Regions from separate parts of the Lentzea sp. NPDC006480 genome, predicted to be linked through region 1. Evidence: riboswitches for the same ligand, from Rfam matches in the RefSeq annotation. Region 1 holds a riboswitch; each other region holds the start of a gene.
The links. A riboswitch is a leader RNA that binds a small molecule or an ion and turns the genes downstream of it on or off. The one in region 1 is predicted to bind glycine.
Positions count from the first base shown of each region.

Region 1 (5,418 bases):
GGTTCCCGTCGTTTCGCTCTCGCTCCGCAAAGAGGGGCTCGCCTGGTTCAGGCGGGCCCCTCTTGCGTTCGTCTGGTAGCGTTTTTATCCAGCCAGATAAATTTTGGGGGAACCGCGTGGAGCACACCGGCAGAACGGCGGCGCGGCGGACGCAGATCGTGCGCGCGGCGATCGAGACCATCGCGGAACTGGGCTACGACCAGGCGACATTCGCCCGCATCACCGAACGAGCCGGGCTGAGCAGCCCGCGGATGATCTCGTACCACTTCGCGGACAAGAACGACCTGCTGCGGCAGGTGGTGATCGACGTCTTCACGGCCGCGGCCCAGGTCATGGGACCCGCGATGGTCGCGGAAGCCACCTGGAACGGCAAGCTGCGCGCGTATCTCACGTCGAACCTGATGTTCCTGCGCGAGCACCCGAAGGAGATCGTCGCGCTCACCGAGATCGGCCCGCACCTGCGCACGCCGTCCGGGGAGGGCTACACGAGCACGACCAGCCAGGACTTCAGCGTCACCGGCCTGGCCGAACTGCTCGAAGCCGGCCAGACAGCCGGGGAGTTCCGAGAGTTCGACACCCGCTCGATGGCCGTGCTGATCCGCGCGGCCGTCGACGCGGCCGCGCAACGCGTGCGCGACGGGTCCGACGTGGACCTGGACACCTACACCACCGAGGTGATCACCGCGATCGGCCTCGCAGTTCGTCTGGGGGACGAATGTTCCGGAAACTAGCGATCGACCTGCTCGTGCCCACGGGCATCTACTACGGCGCGAGGGCCGCGGGCCTGTCCCAGCTCTGGGCACTGGTGTTGAGCGGCGTGGTGCCCGCGGCGCGAGCTCTCTGGTCCGTGATCACCGAACGGAAGGTCAGCGGCCTCAACGCGTTCGTGCTCGGTGCGGTGGTGCTCGGCTTCGCGATGTCGTTCGTGACCGGGGAACCACGCGTGCTGCTCGTGCGCGCGGCATGGGGCACGGCGGCGTTCGGCGTGGTGATGCTGGTGAGCCTGTTCTTCAAGCGGCCGCTGCTCCACTCGATGGCGATGCTCGTGCTGGCCGAGGACAAGAAGCAGGTGTGGACGGAGAACTGGGAGAGGTACCCTGCGATCCGGCACGCGCTGCGCGGCTGCACCGCCATCTGGGGCGTGATCTTCCTGGCCGACACCGCGATCCGGGTCGGCATGGCGCTGACGTTGCCGATCGACCTGGTGCCGGTGCTCGACGACGTGCTCCTGGTGGTTCTGCTCGTAGTTCTCGTTGTGGTGCAACGGGTGTACTCGCGGACGGTCATGCGCCGGGCCGGTCTGCGCATCAACGGCGTGCACGTCAGCCAGGCATGATCGCCCTGGTCACCGGTGGCGCGCACGGCATCGGCGCGGCGCTGGTCAGGCGACTGGTCGGCAGGGGCGACGACGTCGTGGTCGCCGACGTCGATCCGGACGGGGAGCGCGGCAGCTTGTTCGTGCGGACCGATGTGCGCTCGTACGAGGACAACGAACGGGTCGTGGCCGCTGCTGTCGGACGGTTCGGGCGCCTCGACATCGCGGTGTTCAACGCCGGTGCCGCCGGACCGCGCTCCTTCAGCGTTTCCGGCTACCGCGACGCCATGCGGATCAACCTCGACGCGGTCGTCTACGGCATGGCCGCGTGCTCCGGGGTGCTGAGCGGCTCGGCGCTCGTGATGGCGAGCATCGCCGGGCTGACCGGCTCGCCCGACGTGTACTACGCAACGGCGAAACACGCGCAGATCGGGTTGGTGCGGTCGATTTCGCAGACCGCACCGGGTTATCGGATCAACGCGCTGTGCCCCGGCTTGGTCGACACGCGGGCAGTGGCGGCGTACCGGTCAAAGCTGGTGGCGGCGGGACTGACGCTCGCGTCACCGGACGAGGTCGCCATCGCCGCCGAGACAGTGCTGGGCGACCGGCGCACCGGCCAGGTGTGGTCGGTGCAGGCCGGTCGCCCGGTCGAACTCGTGCCCTGATCAGAGAGTGCTGTACAGCGGGTGCTTCGCGGCCAGCACCTCGACGCGAGCACGCAGCTCTTCGATCGCGGCACCCGGCTTCAGGGCCTCGGCGATCACGTCGGCGACCTCGATGAAGTCCACCTCACCGAAGCCGCGGGTCGCGAGCGCCGGCGTGCCGATGCGCAGGCCCGAGGTGACCATCGGCGGGCGCGGGTCGTTCGGGACGGCGTTGCGGTTGACCGTGATGCCGATCTGGTGCAGCACGTCCTCGGCCTGCTTGCCGTCGAGCTCGGAGTTCACCAGGTCGACGAGGACCAGGTGAACGTCCGTGCCGCCGGTCAGCACCTTCACGCCCGCGGCCGCGACGTCCGGCTGGGACAGCCGCTCGGCCAGGATCTTCGAGCCTTCCAGCGTGCGGCGCTGGCGGTCGGCGAACTCCGGCGAGGCGGCGTGCTTGAACGCCACGGCCTTGGCCGCGATCACGTGCTCCAGCGGACCACCCTGCTGGCCCGGGAAGACCGCGGAGTTGATCTTCTTGGCGATGTCCGCCTCGTTCGACAGGATCACGCCACCGCGAGGCCCGCCCAGGGTCTTGTGCGTCGTGGTCGTCGTGACGTGCGCGTGCGGCACCGGCGACGGGTGCAGACCGGCGGCGACGAGGCCGGCGAAGTGCGCCATGTCGACCATCAGGTAGGCCTCGACCGAGTCCGCGATCCGGCGGAACTCGGCGAAGTCCAGCTGGCGGGGGTATGCGGACCAGCCGGCGACGATCAGCTTCGGCCGGTGCTCCTGAGCCAGCCGCTCGACCTCGGCCATGTCGACGCGGCCATCGGAGTCGGCGACGTGGTACGGCACGACGTTGTAGAGCTTGCCGGAGAAGTTGATGCGCATGCCGTGCGTCAGGTGACCGCCGTGCGCGAGGTCCAGCCCGAGGATCGTGTCGCCCGGCTGCAGCAGCGCGAACATCGCGGCGGCGTTGGCCTGGGCGCCCGAGTGCGGCTGGACGTTGGCGAAACCGGCGCCGAACAAGGACTTGATGCGCTCGATGGCCAGGCGCTCGACGACGTCGACGTGCTCACAGCCGCCGTAGTAGCGGCGGCCGGGGTAGCCCTCGGCGTACTTGTTCGTCAGCACCGAACCCTGCGCCTGCAGCACCGAGACGGGCGTGAAGTTCTCCGAGGCGATCATCTCGAGGGTGCCCTGCTGGCGCGCCAGCTCGGCGGCAACGGCCTCGGCGACCTCGGGGTCGTACTCCGCGAGGGAGGCGTTGAACTGGTCGGACATCTGGAAGATCTCCCTACTTGGCGCGCTTGTAGAACGGAAGTGCGACGACCTCGACCGGCTGCTTCTTGCCGCGGACGTCCACCAGCAGTTGGGTGCCGGGCTCGGCACTCGCCTTCGACACGTAGGCCATCGCGACCGAGTAGCCGAGCGTCGGCGACAGGGCACCCGAGGTGACCTCGCCGACGACCTCCTCGCCGTTCAGCACCGCGTAGCCGTGCCGCGGGGCGCGGCGCTCGGGGGTCTTCAGTCCGACCAGGACCGAGTCCACACCGGACTCCGAGACCTTCGTCAAGGCGTCGCGGCCCACGAAGTCGCCCGGCTTGTCGAGCTTCACGACCCGGCCGAGGTTCGCGTGGTACGGCGTGAGAGAGGTCGTGAGTTCGTTGCCGTACAAGGGCATTCCGGCTTCGAGACGCAACGTGTCGCGGCAGCCGAGACCGCACGGCTTGAGCTCGTGCGCCTCACCCGCGGAGAGCAACGCCGCCCACACGGCAGGAGCGTCGGCGGGCGCGAGGAACAGCTCGAAGCCCTCCTCGCCCGTGTACCCGGTGCGCGCCAGCAGCGCGTCGACACCGGCCACCGTGGACGGGTAGGACGCGTAGTACTTCACCGTCGACAGGTCGGTGTCGGTGAGTCCGGAGAGGATCTCGACCGACTTCGGGCCCTGGATCGCGATCAGCGCGTACTCGGTCGAGGAGTCCGTTACGACGGTGTCGAACCCGGCGGCGCGCTCGACGAGACCATCCGCGACGACCTGAGCGTTCGAGGCGTTGGCGACGACCATGAACTCCTCGTCGCCCAACCTGTACACGATCAGGTCATCGATCACGCCGCCGTCGGCCTGCGTGATCATCGTGTAGCGAGCCTTGCCGACCGCCAGCGCGGAGATGTGGCCGACCAGCGCGTAGTCGAGCGCCTCGCCCGCCTGCGGTCCGGTCAGCACGATCTCACCCATGTGCGTGAGGTCGAAGAGGCCCGCGCTGGTGCGCACCGCGTGGTGCTCGGCCAGCTCGGACGAGTAGCGCAGCGGCATCCGCCAGCCCGCGAAGTCGGTGAACATCGCGCCGAGCTGCTCGTGCTCGGCGTTCAGAGGCGTGAGGCGGGACATCAGAACGCTCCTCCAGGGTGCGCCGAAGAGCCGGAGGGGGCCGGCTGAGGCAACAGAAGAATGACACGGTCCATCGGAGACTCCTCACTAGAGCGAGCCTCCCCCTCTGTCATGAGCCTGAGAGCTTCGCCGCGCAGAGCGCGACTTGCACCGTGGGCGAGGCGAAACCGCCTGCTTTTCAGAGTTGCCTTCGTCGTGCGGTACCTGTACCTGAGAGATTCCGGGGAGGAGTTGCTCCTTCGGCGCCCACACTCAAGTGAGCTCTCCCGCGCGACATCGACGGCCGTGTTCAGTTGGTAGCCCCAGACGCTAGCAGGCCAAACGTCACAGCGGCACGCCCAGCGCAGTCTTCTCGACCACCTTGCGCTCGGCCCAGAACGACAGGAACGGAATCGTCCCGGCGAGCAGCACGAGAGCGGTGCCCTTGATCGACCAGCGCAGCTTCAGCGCCAGGTCGACCGAAATCACCAGGTAGATGGCGTAGAGGAAGCCGTGGATCGGGCCGACGATCTTCATGAACTGGCCCATGTCCGCGGCGTACTTGAGCACCATGGCCACGCACAGCAGCAGCAGGAAGACACCGACCACGTAAGCCATGACCCGGAACCGGGTCAACGCACCCTTCATCTGCCCGCCTTCGCTCAACGACCGTCCCGCGCGTTGAGGTCCGCGAGCATGCGGTTGTAGGCCGCGAGCTCCGCGTCTTCCGGATCGTCGAAGTGCTCGACAGGCGCGGGTTTGACGGCGTCAACGGTAGTCACCGGCTTCGCGGTGGGTGCAACCGGCTCCGGTGCGGAGAGAGGCTCGTCACGATGCCGGCGCGCCAAGCGGCGGAAGCGCCACACCATGAAAGCCGGGAAGAGGCCGAAGAGCGGCCACTGGAGCACGTAACCGAGGTTCTGGAACGTGCCGCTGGCGGACTCGAAGCGCTGCCACTGCCAGTACGCGAGCCCGCAACAGGCGATCAGGGCCACCAGACAGGCAAACCCGATCAACACTCGCTGGGGAGTAAGGAGGCCGCGCACGGCCTCCACACTACTTGGAACAGGTCTTTCAGGGGGTCC
Region 1 is NZ_JBEXPJ010000013.1:26,027-31,444, reverse strand. Features, by position in the region: gene ABZX92_RS07895 (TetR/AcrR family transcriptional regulator) at 117-731, shown strand; gene ABZX92_RS07890 (VC0807 family protein) at 716-1,336, shown strand; gene ABZX92_RS07885 (SDR family oxidoreductase) at 1,333-1,980, shown strand; gene glyA (serine hydroxymethyltransferase) at 1,981-3,246, opposite strand; gene gcvT (glycine cleavage system aminomethyltransferase GcvT) at 3,260-4,354, opposite strand; glycine riboswitch at 4,451-4,542, opposite strand; glycine riboswitch at 4,543-4,633, opposite strand; gene ABZX92_RS07870 (DUF3817 domain-containing protein) at 4,679-4,981, opposite strand; gene ABZX92_RS07865 (hypothetical protein) at 4,996-5,379, opposite strand.

Region 2 (5,418 bases), on a different contig from region 1:
GTCCTCGCGGGGCTGTCCGACTGGCTGGACGGCAAGATCGCCCGCTGGTTCAACCAGATGAGCAACCTGGGCGCGCTGCTCGATCCCGCCGCCGACCGCCTCTACGTGTTCTGCACGCTGCTGGCGTTCGTGATCAGGGACATCGTGCCGCTGTGGATCGCTCTCGTGCTGGTGGGGCGAGAGCTCGTCGTCGGCGTCTGCCTGCTGATCCTGCGGCACCGCGGCTGGGGCCCGTTCGAGGTCACCTACCTGGGCAAGGCCGCGACGTTCAACCTGCTGTACGCCTTCCCCCTGCTGCTGCTCGCGCAGGGCGACTCGGCGTGGGCGCAGGTCGCCCAGCCGTTCGCCTACGCCTTCACGGCCTGGGGCGGAGCGCTCTACCTGTGGTCGGCGCTGCTGTACGTCTACCAGTTCTTCTCGGCCCTGCGGGTCACTCCCACCAAGGCCGCGTGAAAAGATCACCCCATACAGGTTTAGCACGAGGAGCGCAGTCAGTTGATTCCCGAGGAGCTTCGCTACACCGAGGAGCACGAGTGGGTCGCCAGCACGGGCGAGAACACCGTGCGCGTCGGCATCACCGACTACGCCCAGGAACAGCTCGGTGACGTCGTCTTCGTCCAGCTGCCCGAAGTCGGCCACACCGTCGCAGCGGGCGACACGTTCGGCGAGGTCGAGTCCACCAAGAGCGTGTCCGACCTCTACTCGCCGCTCGACGGTGAGGTCGTCGCCATCAACGACGCGTTGGTGCAGGCACCCGACTCGGTGAACACCGACCCGTACGGCGAGGGCTGGATGGTGGAGATCCGGCTGAACGACCCGGACGCGCTGGAAGGCCTGCTGGACGCTGACGGGTACAAGGCGTTGGTGGAGAAGGAGTGACGTCGATCTTTCGCCGGATCTTCGGCCGGAAGGGGAGCCGCGCTGAAGGTGGCGACCCGAACGCGATAGGTTTTACCGGAAGTGACGGATCCAGCAGCAGGAGGAGAGCTCAGGTGAGCACGAACGACGGCCCAGGCGTTCCGCCGGAGCAGTCCCCGGAGCGGACCTCCGTCTTCCGGGCGGACTTCCTCCAGGAGATGGAGGGCGGCGCCGAGGCGCCCGCCCAGGAGCCGGCAGTTGCCGGTGTTGACGCACTTCCCGCCGGTTCCGCGCTGCTCGTGGTGAAGCGCGGCCCGAACGCCGGGTCCCGGTTCCTGCTGGACCGCGACACGACGAGCGCAGGGCGCCACCCCGACAGCGACATCTTCCTGGACGACGTGACGGTCTCGCGCCGCCACGCCGAGTTCCGCCGGGAGAGCGGCGAGTTCGTCGTCATCGACGTCGGCAGCCTCAACGGCACCTACGTCAACCGCGAGCCGGTCGACCAGGCCGTCCTCGCGAACGGCGACGAGGTCCAGATCGGCAAGTTCCGCCTCGTCTTCCTGACGGGTCCTGGCTCCGCGGGAGCCTGACGCGTGACGGCCGGGCGGCCACAACGTGGGGGACTGAGCATCGGGGCGGTGCTCTCGCAGCTCCGCCCCGAGTTCCCCGAGGTGTCCATCTCCAAGATCCGCTTCCTGGAAGCGGAGGGGCTGGTCCGCCCGGCTCGCACAGCTTCCGGTTACCGCCAGTTCTCCGTGGCGGACGTCGAGAGGCTGCGCTTCGTGCTGTCCGCACAACGCGACAGATACCTGCCGCTCAAGGTGATCCGCGAACAACTCGACGCCACCCCTGTGGACTCCTCGTCGTTGTCGCGGGTCGAACTGCTGGCGCAGACCGGAATCAGCGCCGAACAGCTGTCCCAGCTGGAACGCGACGGCCTGCTGCGCGCCGGCCCCGGCGGCCGGTTCACCGTCGACGACATCACCGCGCTCCGCACGATCCGGACTATGACCGGACTCGGCGTCGAGCGCGAACACCTGCGCGCGGTTCGCGCTGCGGCGGACCACGAGGTCGTTGTGCTGAAGTCCTTCTCAGATCCCGAGACGGTCCGGGAATTGGCTGACCTGTTCACCTCGTTGCACACGTTGTTGGTAAGAGCGGGCTTGCGGCAGTCCTGATCTGTCAGGTTCGAGTGCAGTCTTGATCACGATCTGCCCGCAACAATTGAGCACACGGCCCGCTTGGCGGGTAGCGTCGAACAGGTACGCCGGGGGATGCTCGGGTGTGAATCCGGGTACTCCCGAACGACATAGAGGGAGGCGAGGCCCGATGAGCGAGATGCGTGTCGTCGGCGTGCGGGTGGAGCTGCCCCAGAACCAGCCGATCCTTCTTCTGCGCGAAACCGAGGGCGAGCGGTACCTGCCGATCTGGATCGGCTCCGTCGAAGCCACGGCCATCGCGCTCGAGCAACAGGGCGTCCGCCCGGCCCGGCCTCTCACACACGACCTGCTGAAGGACGTCATCGGAGCGCTGGGACGCAACCTCGAACAGGTGCGGATCACCGACCTGCAGGAGGGCACCTTCTTCGCCGAGCTCGTGTTCGACGGCGACGTGCGGGTCTCCGCGCGGCCCTCGGACTCGGTGGCGCTGGCGTTGCGCGTCGGGGTGCCGATCCACGCCGAGGAGTCGGTGCTGGCCGAGGCCGGCCTGATCATCCCGGACGAGCAGGAGGACGAGGTCGAGAAGTTCCGCGAGTTCCTCGACTCGGTCTCCCCTGAGGACTTCCGAGGCGCAGACACCTGAGTTTTGCTCGGGCGTCGCTGTCTGTCTCGTTTGGAACCACCGTACCTCCGGGGCCTGTCGCTCAATTGGGCTACTTTCCGCTTGATTTGCGCGCTAAACGATCACTAAACGTCACCTGAACCTCCTGGTTCGGGTGACGTTGTCACTCTCTACCTGAGGTTGAGGGTCGACACTCCCCGCGCGTCGCGTTGACCAGCCCTCTGGCCGGTCTTACCGTCGAACTCGAGTGGACGTCGCTGGTTCGCGCGAGCTGACGCAGCGGCTTGACGGCCATGAGTTTCGTGGTCGTTCCGAGGGGAGGCAGGCGTGGTCGAGGAAGCGCCCGTGCGGGCCGAATCCGGGCAGCAGGGTGAGCTGTTCCCGGACTCCTCGCTGCCGGACGAACTCGTCGGCTACCGGGGTCCCGCGGCGTGTCAGATCGCGGGCATCACGTACCGGCAGCTCGACTACTGGGCCAGGACCGGGCTCGTCGCGCCGACGGTGCGGATGGCCCACGGGTCCGGCAGTCAGCGGTTGTACTCCTTCAAGGACATCCTGGTTCTGAAGGTCGTGAAGCGGTTGCTGGACACCGGTGTCTCGTTGCAGAACATCCGGGTCGCGGTCGACCACCTGCGCCGTCGCGGCGTGCAGGACCTGGCGAAGATCACGCTCTTCTCGGACGGGACGACCGTCTACGAGTGCACCTCGCCGGAAGAGGTCGTGGACCTGCTGCAAGGCGGTCAGGGCGTGTTCGGCATCGCGGTTTCCGGTGCCATGCGGGAGATTTCCGGGACGATCCACGAGTTCCCGGCCGAACGTGCGGACGGCGTCGAGATCGCTCCCATGACCGAGGACGAGCTGGCTCGCCGACGCCGGGAACGCGCGACGGGCTGACCCTGCCCGGCTGGTACGCGGGGCCCCCGCGTACTGCAGGAGAGTACGAAAGCTCCCCGCGTACTCAACGAGGGTCGTTGCTGAGACGTTCGTCGCGTCCCTGACGACTACCTGGGCAGCCTGCGGGTATTCTTCGCGGGTAGTCGCTGAACTCAGGCGGGAGAGACCGGGTTTCACCCCCGGCGCCGAAGGAGCAAGTTCCTCCCCGGGAACCTCTCAGGCACCCAGGACCGCGTGAGCTAGACGCCTCTGGAAAGTGGAGCCCTCCGCCCGATTTTCGGGAGGGATCCCGCCGACGGTGAAAGTCCCGGTCACGGCCGGGGTGAACCTCTCAGGCGCCCTTCGGGGTACGGACAGAGCGGGGAGGGCACCAGGACACGTGTGCCCGCAGCCCCCGGAGGCGTTTGATGACGCAGGACCGCATTCCGCTCGCCGCTCTCGAGCACGGCACCCCGTTCGCCGACCGCCACGTCGGTCCGCGCCCGGCCGAACTCGCGCGCATCCTCGACGTCATCGGCGTCGGATCGCTGGAGGAGCTGGCGCAGCACGCGGTGCCTTCGTCCATTCACGAGCGCGACCTCGTGCTCGACCTGCCCGCTCCGGCGACGGAGACCGAGGCGCTCGCCGAGCTGCGTGAGCTCGCGTCGCAGAACCGCCCGATGACGCAGATGATCGGCCTCGGCTACTACGACACCGTCACGCCGGGCGTGATCCTGCGCAACGTTCTCGAAAGCCCGGCCTGGTACACGGCCTACACGCCGTACCAGCCGGAGATCTCGCAGGGCCGCCTCGAGGCGCTGCTGAACTTCCAGACCATGGTCGGCGACCTGACCGGCCTGCCGGTCGCGAACGCGTCCATGCTGGACGAGTCGACCGCCGCCGCCGAGGCGATGACGCTGGTGCGCCGCGGCGGCCGCTCGAAGTCGAACAAGTTCGTCGTCGACGCCGACACGCTGCCGCAGACGCTGGCCGTGATCGAGACGCGCGCCGAGCCGCTGGGCATCGAGATCGTCGTCGCGGACCTGTCGCAGGGCATCGAGGGCCTCGGCCTGGGCGGCGACTTCTTCGGCGTGCTGCTGTCGTACCCCGGCGCGTCCGGTGTGGTGCGTGACCAGAAGGACCTGATCGAGGAGATCCACAACGCCGGTGCGCAGGCCGTCGTCGTCGCGGACCTGCTGGCGCTGACGCTGCTGCGCGCGCCGGGCGAGATCGGTGCGGACGTCGTCGTCGGCACCACGCAGCGCTTCGGTGTGCCGATCGGCTTCGGTGGCCCGCACGCCGGGTACATGGCCGTCCGGTCCGGTTTGGAGCGTCAGCTGCCCGGCCGTCTGGTCGGTGTCTCGGTCGACTCCGACGGTTCGCTCGCTTACCGCCTCGCGCTGCAGACCCGTGAGCAGCACATCCGCCGCGAGAAGGCCACGTCGAACATCTGCACCGCGCAGGTGTTGCTCGCCGTGATCGCCTCGATGTACGCGGTCTACCACGGTCCTGAGGGCCTGCGGGCGATCGCGACCCGCGTGCACCGCTTCGCCACCGTGCTCGCCACGGGCCTGTGCGAGGCCGGTCTGGACGTCGTGCACGGCGAGTTCTTCGACACCGTGCAGGTTCGGGTCGAGGGTCGCGCGGCTGAGGTCGTCGAGAAGGCGCGTTCGTTCGGCATCAACCTGCGTCAGGTCGACGCCGACGTCGTGGCAATCGCTTGCGACGAGAAGACGACGCGTGCGCACCTCGTCGCGGTGTGGGAAGCGTTCGGTGTGACGGGGTCCGATGTGGACGCCATCGACGCCGACACCGCGGACGGCATCCCGGCTGACCTGCGCCGCACGTCCGACTACCTGACCCACCCGGTCTTCCACGCGCACCGCTCCGAGACCGCGCTGC
Region 2 is NZ_JBEXPJ010000120.1:13,901-19,318, reverse strand. Features, by position in the region: gene ABZX92_RS33520 (CDP-alcohol phosphatidyltransferase family protein) at 1-453, shown strand, start outside; gene gcvH (glycine cleavage system protein GcvH) at 496-879, shown strand; gene garA (glycogen accumulation regulator GarA) at 993-1,451, shown strand; gene ABZX92_RS33505 (MerR family transcriptional regulator) at 1,485-2,039, shown strand; gene ABZX92_RS33500 (bifunctional nuclease family protein) at 2,191-2,664, shown strand; gene ABZX92_RS33495 (MerR family transcriptional regulator) at 2,971-3,537, shown strand; glycine riboswitch at 3,685-3,780, shown strand; gene gcvP (aminomethyl-transferring glycine dehydrogenase) at 3,945-5,418, shown strand, end outside.
Region 2: another riboswitch for glycine. It lies ahead of gcvP (aminomethyl-transferring glycine dehydrogenase); the one in region 1 lies ahead of gcvT (glycine cleavage system aminomethyltransferase GcvT).

Region 3 (5,418 bases), on a different contig from region 1:
CCTCGCCTACTGGACCGGCACCAACGGCCGGCGCGTGCCGAAGCCGATCAAGCGCGGCATCGCGGACGCGGTCAAGCGGCTCTACGACGAGCGCGCGGTCCTCAAGTGGGACAGCGACGCCCGTGGCTTCCGCATGGCCGACGTGCTGAACCTCGTGCACCCCTCGCCCGCCGCCGACTGGCAGGGCTCGCTGTTCCAGTACGTGCTGGACCGGCGCCGGGACGGTGAGACCGCTGTTCCGGAGGCGCTGCGGGTGATCGCGGCACGTCGTGAACTCATGTCGTGGCCGGTCGCCGAGCGGCGGGCGCTCTTCGGGCGTCCGGACGCGGCGGACGTGCTCCGGCGCGCCGGGATGACGTGGGAGGCGGTGGCCGGGTGGCTGCAGGGTCCGCTCACCCGTGAGGTGTGGGAGGCGCTCGCGCCGTCGATGGGTTACATGGCGCTCTTGAGAAACCTCAGGAACTTCGACGAGGCAGGCATGTCCGACGAGGTCGCGGCGGCTGTCGCGGCACGACTGGCCGACCCCGGTCAGGTCGCGCGCTCGCGGCAGTTCCCGTTCCGCTTCCTGTCGGCGTACGAGGCGGCGCCGAGCCTGCGCTGGGGCCACGCCCTGGACCAGGCGCTGCAGGCGTCGCTGGGCAGCCTGCCCGCGCTGCCGGGCCGGTCGCTGATCCTCGTCGACACCTCGGCGTCGATGACGCAGACCACGATCTCGGCGCGGTCGAAGGTCACCCCGGCCAAGGCCGCGGCGGTCTTCGGTGTCGCACTGGGCGCCAAGGGCGAGCAGGTCGACGTCGTCGGCTTCGCGACCGGCACGTTCCGGCACGACGTCAAGCCGGGCGCGTCGGTCATCCGCGAGGTCGACCGGTTCCTGAAGCGGATCGGTGAGGTCGGGCACGGCACCGACATCATCGGGTCGCTGCAGCGCACCTACCGGGGCCACGACCGCGTGTTCATCATCTCGGACATGCAGACGATCGGCGGCCACTGGGGCCAGGGCGTCGCGGAGGCCGTGCCGCGGCACGTGCCGATCTACGGCTTCAACCTGGGTGGCTACGAGCAGGCGGCGTTCGCGACCGGCAAGGCCAACCGCCACGAATTTGGTGGCCTCACGGACGCGACGTTCAGGATGGTGCCGCTTCTCGAAGCGGGTCAGAACGCGGACTGGCCGTTCTGAAGTGAGGGCGCTTACTTTTCGTAAGCGCCCTCACCAGCTATCATGGCCTGCATGGAGTTCAACGTGTTCGCCAAGGCGTGCCCGTCACGTCCGACGCTGGAACACGTCACGGGCAGGTGGGGCAGCCTCACGCTGAGTGCGCTCATCAACGGCCCGTTGCGGTTCAACGAACTGCGCCGCCGCGTCGACGGCGTCAGCGAGAAGATGCTGTCCCAGACGCTGCACGCGCTGGAGCGGGACGGGCTGGTGCACCGCGAGGCGCAGCCGACGAACCCGCCGCGCGTCGACTACACGCTCACGCCGCTCGGGCTCGAGACGGCGGAGCGGTTGATGTCGCTCATCATGCTGCTGGAGGAGCGCATGCCGGACGTGCTCGAAGCTCAGCGCGAGTACGACACCCGCAACTGATCACCACTCCACCATCAACCGATCCGGCACGCGCGTGCGCAGGTCGGGCCGGAACGTGATCTCCTGACCAGGCGCGAGCCGCAGCTCGGGCAGCCGGGACGCCAGTTGTTCCAGTGCCACCCTGGTTTGCATGCGCGCGAGCGGCGCGCCGACGCAGAAGTGCTCCCCCGCTCCCAGCGACAGATGCACGGTCGGCATCTGCCGCGACGGGTCGAACGACTCCGGACAGCCGTAGACGGCCTCGTCACGGTTTGCCGCGGCGAGCAGCAGCTGCACCCGCGCCCCCGCCGGCACCCAATGGCCACCGATCTCCGCATCCTCGGTGGCGTAACGGAAAATGCTCACCATCGGGCCCTCGTGGCGCAGCAGTTCCTCGATGACGGACGGGATCGTGGCGGGATCGGAGACGACGCCGATCCAGTGCGCGCGGCGGCCGGCGAGCAGCGAGCGCAGGCCGAGCGCGAGCACGTTGACCGTCATGTCGAAGCCCGCCAGCGGTTTCTGCTCTTCCGGTGACAGCGTGCCGATCGCGACGCGCATGACCATGGCGGGGAACGGGTCGGCGAACAACGCCACGAAGTCGCCGTAGCCGGTGCGCGGGAAGGCGTCGATCAGGCGGTTGGCGAAGTCGCGGACCAGCGGCTCCAGCCTGACCATGCGCCGGGGCGAGAAGGTGGACTGAAGTGCTTTGCGCACCTGGGGATCGAGCTGATGGGACTGCTCCACGAAGCTGCGGTCCCTGAGCACCCGCACCACGTTCTCGTACCGGCTGACGACCCAGTATCCGTGCTGCTCGCTGAAGAACACCGGTTCGGACGCTCTCAGGTGCACGAACAGCGGGTACGGGTTCGCGATGTGCTGCGAGTCGAGAGGCTCGTAGGCGGTGGCCACAAATCACGAGTGTGACAGCGGGCGCGCGTCTCGAAAGTCCACATCGGTCAATTGAGACGCGCGCCCGCGCAGGTCAGCACTCGATGACGTTCACCGCGAGGCCGCCGCGCGCGGTCTCCTTGTACTTCACCGACATGTCCTTGCCGGTGTCGCGCATGGTCTTGATGACCTTGTCGAGCGATACGAAGTGCGAGCCGTCGCCGCGCAACGCCATGCGCACCGCGGTGATCGCCTTGATCGACGCGACGGCGTTGCGCTCGATGCACGGGATCTGCACCAGGCCGCCGATCGGGTCGCAGGTGAGGCCGAGGTTGTGCTCCATGGCGATCTCGGCGGCGTTCTCGACCTGTTCCGGGGTGCCGCCGAGGACTTCGGCCAGACCACCGGCTGCCATCGAGCACGCCGAGCCGACCTCGCCCTGGCAGCCGACCTCGGCGCCGGAGATCGAGGCGTTCTCCTTGAACAGCACGCCGATCGCGGCCGCCGTGAGCAGGAACCTGACCACGCCGTCGTCGTTCGCACCCGGCACGAACTTCGTGTAGTAGTGCAGCACCGCCGGGACGATGCCCGCCGCGCCGTTGGTCGGCGCGGTGACGACCCGGCCGCCCGCCGCGTTCTCCTCGTTGACCGCCAACGCGAAGAGCGTCACCCAGTCCATGACCCGCAGCGGGTCGGTGACGAAGTGCTCGCTCTCCAGCCGCTTGCGCATCTCGGCGGCGCGGCGGCGGACTTTCAGACCGCCTGGCAGGACGCCGTGCTCGGTGCAGCCGCGCTCGACGCACTCCTGCATCACGTGCCAGATGTGCAGAAGTCCTTGGCGGATCTCCTCTTCGCTGCGCCACGACTGCTCGTTGGCCATCATGATCTCGCTGATGGACAAGCCGGTTTCGCGGCACCGGGCGAGCAGTTCGTCGCCGGTCAGGAACGGGTGCGCCAGCGGGGTGGTGTCCGGCTTGATCCGGTCGGTACCGCTCGCGTTCTCGTCGACGACGAACCCGCCGCCGATCGAGTAGTAGACGGCGTGCTCGACGGACTCGCCACCCCGGTACGCCTCGAAGCTCATCCCGTTGGGGTGCAACGGAAGCGACTTGCGGCGGTGCATGACGAGATCGCGGTCGTGCACGAAGCCGATCTCGTGCGCGCCGCCGAGCTTCAGGCGTCCGGAGGTGACGATCTCCTCGACGCGGGCGGCCGCGATCGTGGGGTCGACTTCCTCGGGGTGGTTGCCTTCGAGACCGAGGAACACGGCCTTAGGGCTGCCGTGACCGTGCCCGGTCGCGCCGAGCGAGCCGAACAGCTCGACGTGCACGCGGTCCACTTCGGACACCCGTGCCCCGAGCTTCTCGACGAACATCGCCGCCGCGCGCATCGGGCCGACCGTGTGGGAGCTGGACGGCCCGATACCGACGGAGAAAAGGTCGAAAACGCTGATCGCCACTGATCAGTCCTTCGTGGTGGGGTTCTGCACGTCAGTCCTTGGTGAGCTCGGCGTACTTGGCCGCCGTGAGCAGGTTCTCCGCCGACTCCACGCGCACCTTGAACAGCCAGCCGGCGCCGTACGGGTCGTTGTTGATGACAGCCGGGTCGTCGACGACCGCGCTGTTGACCTCGATCACCTCGCCGGTCACCGGGGAGAACAGGTCGCTGACGGACTTGGTGCTCTCGAGCTCGCCGCAGACGGCGTTCGAGACGACCTTGGCCCCGAGCTCGGGCAGCTGAACGAAGACGATGTCGCCGAGGGCGTCCGCGGCGTACTCGGTGATTCCGCAGGTCAGCGGGTCCTGGGTACCCGGCGTCCAGTCGACCCACTCGTGCTCGACGGTGTAGAGCAGGTTCTCGGGGAACTCCACGGCGACTCCTCTGGCTGTGACGGCTCGGTCAGGTGACTACCCCCTCCGCCGTGCAGAGTTGCCTACCCCGAGCGGTCTTGCTGCCTGAGAGTGTGCGGGAGCTTGCCCCTTCGGCGCCTCGGCTGCTTCGTCGAGGTCTCTCCCACTCGGGTTTCGGTGCCGCCCTGGTTGGACCAAAGGGCACCACGGCCGATGTTCAGTTTTGAGTCCTTCGAGACCAGGCGAACGCTATGTGCGTCCCCCGCCAAGTGTCAACGCGAGATGGTTGACATCGGGGAGAGCGCTGCCATGGTGAGGAGAGGCAGACATCGGAGGTCTCATGAGGAAAGCGTTCATCGCCGCGCTGCTCGCCTCGCTGGTCATTACCCCCGTCCCCGCCGCATCGGCCGCGGAGGCACCAGCTCCGATCACAGTTCCCATCAGCCAGTACTTCGACAACGACGGCATCGACACCGCGTCGGACCGGACCGGCAACTTCGACGGTTCCGGTTACGCGTTCCCGGCGGAAGGACTGCCGTCCGGGCAGGTCACGGCGGATGGCGTGCCGTACCTGTTCCCGGGAAATTCACAGGCCAAGAACAACAACGTGGTCGCTCTGGGGCAGCGGATCGACCTGCCGCGCGGGCGCTACCTGACCCTGCACTTCCTCGTGGCGTCGTCGTACGGGGCAGCCGGTGGGACCGCCACCGTGCACTACGCGGACGGATCGACCACGACAGGTGCCATGAGCGGACCGGACTGGTACGCGGGCAGTGGTCCGATCTCCGCGCCGTTCCGCTACTCGCCCGGCGGCACCGACCAGCACGCCGTGTCGATCGGGACCTCGCAGGTGTGGGCGGATCCCCAGAAGGAGGCCGTCGGCGTGACGCTGCCGGTCACGAACCCGGCAGTCGAGGGCAAGTCCTCGCTGCACGTGTTCGCGCTCTCGGTGCAACCGGTCGGCAAGGGCTCGGTGATCGCGGTCCGCGGTGCGCGCAGCACGACCAAGCTGCCGCGCCTTGGCGGGCAGACGATCGAGGCCACCGTGGTGAACCTCGGTGACCAGTGGCTGTCGAACGTCTCGGTGCGGGCCGAGGGGCTCGGTCTCGTGAC
Region 3 is NZ_JBEXPJ010000010.1:68,629-74,046, forward strand. Features, by position in the region: gene ABZX92_RS06625 (TROVE domain-containing protein) at 1-1,177, shown strand, start outside; gene ABZX92_RS06630 (helix-turn-helix domain-containing protein) at 1,229-1,585, shown strand; gene ABZX92_RS06635 (cytochrome P450) at 1,586-2,476, opposite strand; gene ABZX92_RS06640 (L-serine ammonia-lyase) at 2,550-3,914, opposite strand; gene gcvH (glycine cleavage system protein GcvH) at 3,946-4,326, opposite strand; glycine riboswitch at 4,389-4,481, opposite strand; gene ABZX92_RS06650 (alpha-L-fucosidase) at 4,646-5,418, shown strand, end outside.
Region 3: another riboswitch for glycine. It lies ahead of gcvH (glycine cleavage system protein GcvH); the one in region 1 lies ahead of gcvT (glycine cleavage system aminomethyltransferase GcvT).